Synechococcus elongatus PCC 6301: one gene and its partner. The protein of the gene in region 2 interacts with the protein of the main gene of each other region in a pairwise test. Links are inferred from orthologs where the notes say so. Each region holds a gene or a part of one and is shown on either strand. Other genes may lie near its edges.

Evidence for each region. The genes of interacting proteins can lie anywhere in the genome.
Region 1: the proteins of mrdA (region 2) and SYC_RS03895 interact in binary tests that used the Escherichia coli proteins (3 or more experiments, as listed by UniProt). The link is inferred for Synechococcus elongatus PCC 6301 from one-to-one orthologs.

The regions. Positions count from the first base shown.
Region 1 is NC_006576.1:838,195-841,711, forward strand. What follows is about bases 228-3,195. They hold SYC_RS03895 (transglycosylase domain-containing protein), read right to left. Parts: upstream 2,745-3,195; coding sequence 711-2,744; downstream 228-710. Other genes in these bases: SYC_RS03890 (hypothetical protein), read right to left, coding at 228-600; SYC_RS13530 (hypothetical protein), read right to left, coding at 2,827-3,117. In the rest of the region: more of SYC_RS03890, read right to left, coding at 1-227; hisG (ATP phosphoribosyltransferase), read left to right, coding at 3,430-3,517. UniProt on the Escherichia coli protein: Cell wall formation. Synthesis of cross-linked peptidoglycan from the lipid intermediates.
Region 2 is NC_006576.1:1,057,769-1,061,179, reverse strand. Bases 430-3,291 are described here. They hold mrdA (penicillin-binding protein 2), read right to left. Parts: upstream 2,839-3,291; coding sequence 1,021-2,838; downstream 430-1,020. Other genes in these bases: SYC_RS05005 (hypothetical protein), read right to left, coding at 2,935-3,282; SYC_RS05015 (glycosyltransferase), read left to right, coding at 430-1,066. Outside these bases: more of SYC_RS05015, read left to right, coding at 1-429; SYC_RS05000 (YheT family hydrolase), read right to left, coding at 3,321-3,411. UniProt on the Escherichia coli protein: Catalyzes cross-linking of the peptidoglycan cell wall. Responsible for the determination of the rod shape of the cell. Is probably required for lateral peptidoglycan synthesis and maintenance of the correct diameter during lateral and centripetal growth.

The DNA of each region.
Region 1 (3,517 bases), 220 kb from region 2 along the record:
AATGGGAAAGCCAAGAAACTTTCCGGTTAGCTGCATCGCCTCGCGATCGGGCCAGAACTGGACAGCGATGCCGCTATTAGGTCCATCGATGTAGAGCTTATGGGGCTTGTTATCGGTCAGCAAGGAATCGAAGCGATTGGGCTGCAGTACCGCTTGGCTGCCAACATTTGCCTGGAACCATTGCTGTTTAAGAAAGAAGAGCGGATCTTCAATGATCAGATCGTCTTCGAGGAAGCCATACCAGTCAAAGTCGTGCTGGCGATCGCGCAGGTAGGCTTGCGCTGCAAAGCCCAAGAACATGGGTTCACAGTCGACTGGGTGATGCTGATAAAGCGTCTTGGGAAGCGCAAGATGCTCGAGGACATGACAGTCCTGAGTGGTAAAAATTGCGATTTCAACCTGAACTGCTTTCTGTTGGTTGGCCGGTTGAAGTGTGCGATCGCGAATTTGGAGCAGTGCTTGTTGAGGGCCAAATTGACTATGCAACGCCGTAATCAAGCTGCTAAGAGCCGTCACACGCGGACTGGGATCGGCACCCAACGAACCATAGTTTCCGCCTGTCGGCTTCCAATAGTGTGGGACAACAAATAACAGCTTCATCGATCAACCGATGCGATTGTTTGACAGTACGGGACAGACCGCTCCTCAGTCTAGGGATTTGAGCTATCGCTCAGCGCTGAAGCATTGAGCTCGTTTGACTGCCAAGACGGTCAATCGCTGGTGGTCTTGGCGGTCGCAATAGGCTGGCAATAAAAGCTAGGGGGCCTGAGGCTGAGGTGCCGTAGGCTCCACGGGGAGGGGTGGTGCAGTGGGTTCAGGTGGAGGGGGCACCGGTGCCTGCGGTTCAACGGGTGCTGGGGGAGCGGGTTCTGCTTCGACGGCACTGGGTCCCGGCTCAAAAGATTCACCGGTGCCTCAGGGGGAGCATCTTCGTAGCGGGGTTCTTCCGCCGCCGGCTCACTGCTATATTCCGGTTCGGGATCGCGGGAACGGCTCGAGCCAGCATTGGAGGCTGGTGCGGCGGGCAGACTGCCAGCAAAACTGGGGGAGTCCGCCAACTCAATGCCAGCGCCGTAGTCATAGCGGCCGGGTCCACGATCGATCCCCCCTAGGTCACTGCCACTTGTGAACTGAGCTTTAAAGAGCGGTTTCCGTTGATCGGGGTTCGGCAGCGGCGGAAATTTTTCGGGGGGCAGGTCTTTAATGGCCTCGACCATAAAGCGATACCAAGCCACCGCAGCTGCACTACTCCCACTGCCAGTCGGGGCAAAGTTGTCGTAGCCCAGCCAAACCCCGGTCACCAACTGCGGGATGTAGCCAATAAACCAGAGGTCGCGAGCTTGTTCGGTCGTGCCCGTTTTCCCTGCCACTGCGCGATCGGGCAGGTAAGCAGCAGCCCCCGTTCCAGAGGTGACAACGCGCTCCAGCATGGATGTCACGATCGCAGCAGACCCAGGATCGAGGGCTTGCACTGGCTTGATCTGTTTGTCTTGGTAGAGGACTCGACCGCGATGATCGATGATTTCAGCGATCGGGTGGGGTGTCAGATATTTCCCCTGATTGGCCAGAGTGCCGTAAGCACTGGTGATCTCCAGCAGCGTGACGTCTGAGGCTCCTAATGCCAAGGGATAGTAGCGCGCCAAGTCCGCCCGAATTCCCATTTGGCGGGCCACCCGAATGACATTGTCAATGCCAACATCCCGCAGCACCTTGATCGCGACAATATTGACGGAATTAGTCAACGCTTGGGTCAGACTGATCGAGCCACTAAAGCTACGGCTAAAGTTTTGCGGTTTATAGCCCCCCAAATTGATCGCGGCATCCAAGTAGACCTGGGAGGGCGACATTCCTGAAGCGATCGCCGCCGCATAGACAAACATCTTGAAAGTGGAACCCGGCTGACGATAGGCCTGGGTCGCGCGGTTGAACTGGCTGCGATTGAAATCCACCCCGCCCACCATCGCCCGAATTGCCCCATCGCGAGGATCGATACTGACGAGAGCCCCCTGCAAACTGCCGTAGGTCGAGTTTTGGATAGCCTGGTCCGCCGCTTGTTGCCAGCGATAGTTCAAGGTCGTCTTGAGCGTCAGGCCGCCGTACTCCAAGACATCCGGCGCAACAAAGCGTGGCAGTTCCTGGCGAACGTAGTCGGTAAAGTAGGGCGCCAGACTTTGAGCATATTTCGGTGCTGCAGGCTTGAGCGCAAGGGGTTCGCGGCGAGCAGCTTCTGCCTCAGATGGGGTGATGAAGCCCACCTCTTGCATGCGGCTCAGCACACTATTACGCCGCTCTTGAGCCACTTCCAAGGAGACCAAAGGCGAGTAGGCTGTGGGCGCGGGGGGTAGCCCCGCCAGCGTTGCCATTTCTCCTAGGCTGAGGTCTTGGACTGGCTTGCTGAAGTAAGTCCAAGCAGCATCAGCAACCCCGTAGGCCCCTGCCCCGAGATAGACCAAATTGAGATACTGCTCAAGGATTTGGTCCTTGGTCAACTCTTGCTCTAGCTTTTGCGCCATCAGCGCTTCGTTGAGCTTGCGTTGCAGACTGCGCTCTTGGCTGAGAAAAACAATGCGGGCCAGCTGCTGGGTGATGGTACTAGCACCCTCCTGCACCTGACCGCTGAGCAGGTTTGTGACGCTGGCGCGGGCAATCCCGAACAGATCGATACCGCTATGTTCGTAGAAGCGCCGATCCTCAGCCGCGAGGAAAGCCTGACGTAGACGCAGGGGAATCTGCTTGAAGGGCACCTTGTCGCGCGTGGCCGGCCCAATTTTCTGCAGAACGGTATTGTCGGCCGAGAGAATGGTGATCGTGCCCGGTCGCGTGAAGCTAGACCTCTTTGGGATTAGGGAGCTGCTGAATCCATCGCCGCCGCGCGATTTCAGCCCCAGCGACACCAGCCGCCCCGATCGCCAGAATGAGCGCTACCCCTAACCAATGCTGTCGCCCCGATCGCGGTAGACGAGCCGCTCGGGCCTCTCGGCGGGCTCGCCGTCTTTCTGCTCGCGCTTGACGGGATCGAGAGGTAGAAGCCGGTTTGGCCTTCCAAAAAGGTAGCCCCTTGGGTGTTGCAGCAGCCGGCCGATCGCTCGTTGGGTCAGCAGCAGAAGACTTGGCCACAGGTGGTTGATTGCTAGAGCCAGACACCGCTCGATTGAAACTCCCGGAGATAGTGATGCCCTATGAGAGAGCGATCGTGCAGGGATCTTAGCCGCTATCCAAGCATTGAGCAGCAATGATCGTGTAGTTGTTTAGAGGCAAGTCCAGCAGTTGTTCCCACTATTGCGGCGATCGCAACCTGCCTGATCTTGATTATCTGGCAGCGCTGAGAACCACCCTCAAACACCCAGACGGTCATTAGAACCGCTTAGGGACAGACGGGGCTGAACAAGGCACTTTGATACGATCGAAGGACTTTTGCTGCCTGCCACCATGCTGACGATCGCCCTGCCCAAAGGTGCCCTACTCAAAGACAGCATTCGCTTGCTGCAATCCGCAGGGCTCGACTTCAGCGCCTTTT
Region 2 (3,411 bases):
CACGGTCGATCACCTGCAGCGTCTTGGCCACACCGTCATGGTTTTTTGCCCCGACGGCGGGCTCCGCGAGCACAAGGGGGCTCGAGTCTATGGGGTTAAAGGCTTTCCGCTACCGCTCTATCCCGAGCTGAAGCTAGCTTTTCCGTTGCCGAAAGTGGGAAAAGCCTTGGAGCGGTTCCGGCCCGACCTGATCCACGTGGTCAATCCGGCTGTGTTGGGGTTGGGCGGCATCTACTATGCCAAGGCGCTAAATGTGCCACTCGTGGCGTCCTATCACACCCATTTGCCGAAATACCTTGAGCATTACGGGCTGGGGGTCTTGGAGGGGGTGCTCTGGGAATTGCTGAAGCTGGCGCATAACCAAGCAGCGATCAACCTCTGTACTTCAACCGCGATGGTGCAGGAGCTGACAGATCACGGCATTGAGCACTGTTGCCTCTGGCAGCGAGGAGTGGATACCGAGACCTTTCGGCCAGACTTGGCTACTGCTGCGATGCGCGATCGCCTCAGTGGCGGTAAGCCCACTGCGCCCTTGTTGCTCTACGTCGGACGCCTCTCAGCCGAGAAGCAAATCGATCGCCTGCGACCCATTTTGGATGCCAATCCTGAGGCTTGCTTGGCCTTGGTCGGCGATGGCCCGCATCGGGCCGAACTAGAGCAATTGTTTGCTGGCACCCAGACGCAGTTCATTGGCTATCTGCATGGGGAACAGCTAGGGGCGGCCTACGCTTCTGCTGACGCTTTTGTCTTTCCCTCCCGGACCGAAACCCTCGGTCTAGTCTTGCTGGAAGCCATGGCAGCGGGTTGTCCGGTCGTGGCGGCCAATTCCGGTGGCATTCCCGATATTGTCAGCGACGGCATTAATGGTTTCCTGTTCGATCCTGAGGATGAACAAGGGGCGATCGCTGCGATTCAGCGCTTGTTGGCTAACCCTGCAGAGCGCGAGATTCTACGCCAAGCGGCTCGTCAAGAAGCCGAACGCTGGAGCTGGAACGCAGCCACGCGCCAACTCCAGGACTACTACTGCGAGGTGTTGGCAGATGGTTGCTTACCCTTAGCGGCCTGAGCTCGAAGCGCCTTCTTGCGGAAGTAGGCTTCCATCACTTGACGGACTTTTGGAGCCGCTGTACTGCCACCGCCGCCGCCTGAGTTTTCGTTGAAGGAAACGACGACGATCTCAGGTTTCTCAATCGGTGCATAGCCGCCATACCAAGTGTGCGATCGCCGGGGCGGATCCTCCGCTGTTCCAGTTTTGCCTGCGTTGGGCGGCAGTGAGGGCACTCGCAGGGCAGCTCCAGTTCCATCCGCGACGACTGAGACTAGCCCGTCCCGGATGACTTTCATCGTGGATGGCTTCAGTTTCAGATCCTCGCGCCATTCTTTGCTGTCGCGATCGTCCTTGAGGAAGTGCGGTTTTACCCGGAAGCCGTTATTGGCTGGAATCGCAAACATCACCGCGACTTGCAGTGGCGTTTGCAGTAAGAAGCCTTGACCAATGGACATATTGATCGAGTCGCCGACGGTCCATTCCTCATTCAGGTTCTTCAGTTTCCAAGCTTTGTCGGGCACAAGACCCCGCCCTTCCTCCGCGGCAAGCTCTACCCCTGTACGCTGCCCCATGCCAAACCGACGGCACATGGCTGCGATCGCGTCGCCGCCAATCCGCTGAGCGACTTGGTAGAAGAAGGTGTCGCTGCTATAGCGCATTGCGCCTACAAAGCCGAGGGGACCAAAGCCCGCATTATTCCAGTCCCAAAACTGAATGCCGCCAACCCGCAGGAAGGGGAAGGTTTGCAGCACGGCGTCGGGGGAATATTTGCCCGATTCCAAGGCCGCTGCTGTGGTCACAATCTTGAACGTACTGGCTGGCGGAAAGGACTGCAGAGCGCGATTGACGAAGGGGAATTCCAGCTGCTGCAGTCGATCCCATTCGGCCTGGCTGATTTCGGTGGCAAAGACGTTGGGATCGTAGGTGGGACGGCTGACCATCGCCAAGATGCTGCCGTCCCGAGGATCGATCGCCACGATCGCCCCCATGCTGTTGCCGATCGCAGCCTCTGCTGCTTTTTGCAGATCGAGATCCAGTGTGATGGTGACATCTTTGCCCGCTCGCGCTTGCTTGTCGCCCAAAATGCGGACGACGTTGCCGAGGGCATCCACTTCTACCTGTTGACCGCCCCACTCACCGCGCAACTGCTTCTCAAAGGCGGCTTCGAGTCCAGCTTGGCCAATGACATCGCCAGGTCGATATCCTTGTTCCTCGCGCCGTTTTAATTCCTCATCCGAAATCTCGCCGGTGTACCCCAAAACGTGGGCTGCGATTGACCCATTGGGGTAGTAGCGCACGCTGTCGTAGTCCACTTCGACGCCGATGAAGTTACGGCGATTTTCTTCAAAAGCAATAACTTGGGGTTGGCTCAGATTTTGGGCCAGGCGAACTCGATAAGCGGCATTGTCTTTCTGGCGATCGATGCGGGCTTGCAGCGTAGACTCCGGCACTTTGAGTAGCTCGGCTAGCCGGCGTCGGGTATCGGGCCAGCGGTCGTCTTTAATTGCCAGCGGCCAAACATAGAGTGAGTAAACGTGGCGGCTACTCGCTAATACACGCCCTTCGCGGTCGAGGATACGTCCACGTTCAGGGAGGCGAGGCAACAGGTGGATGCGATTCTCGTTGGCCAGTTCGCGATTTCGTTCGCCCTGCTGAATTTGCATGTAGGCGAGGCGGCCACCCAAAGCCCCAAAAAAGACGGTGGTGATTCCCAAGAGCAGCCATAGCGACTGATAGGAGCGGCCAACACTGCGGCCCGAGTCGCGATTGCCAAATGTGGGATTCGCCATACCGATTGCGATCGCTGGTCTACAGTCAGGATTGTCCAACCAGTCTACGCAAAGGCGGCGATTGCAGGGTGTAGGCAATCTGCAAACCGCCCTAACCTAGCGAATTGACTCGAGATACTGATCGAGATCTTCCATCAAACGACTTAGCTCGGTTTCGAGACTGAGCCGCAACTCCCCTTGTCGTAGGCTCAGCAAGACTTTGGCAGCAAAGGGACTCGGCCAAAGATTGGGATTGCAGAACACTTCGAGATGAATTTCGCCGACTTCCAACCGATGATCAGTGCTGGGCTGTGGGGTCGGTCGTTGACCAGGACTGAGCGGCGTCGCGGCTTGTCGGAGCTGCTGCAGGAGCTGCTGCAAAACAGACTTGAGCTCTAGGCCAGCCGCCAAATTGAGCGGCAAGCTCAGCGAGCCATTGCTCAGTTGGAGCGTCAAAACGGTCATAGGAGAGTGGCAGATGAGCAGGCGTATCGCCAGTCTACTCAGGCTTTAGGTAAAGTCCCGGAGTCTTCCAACCAGCCTTGGAATCGATCGATCGCCCACCAACGATCGCGGCCCTGCCAATAGCCCACG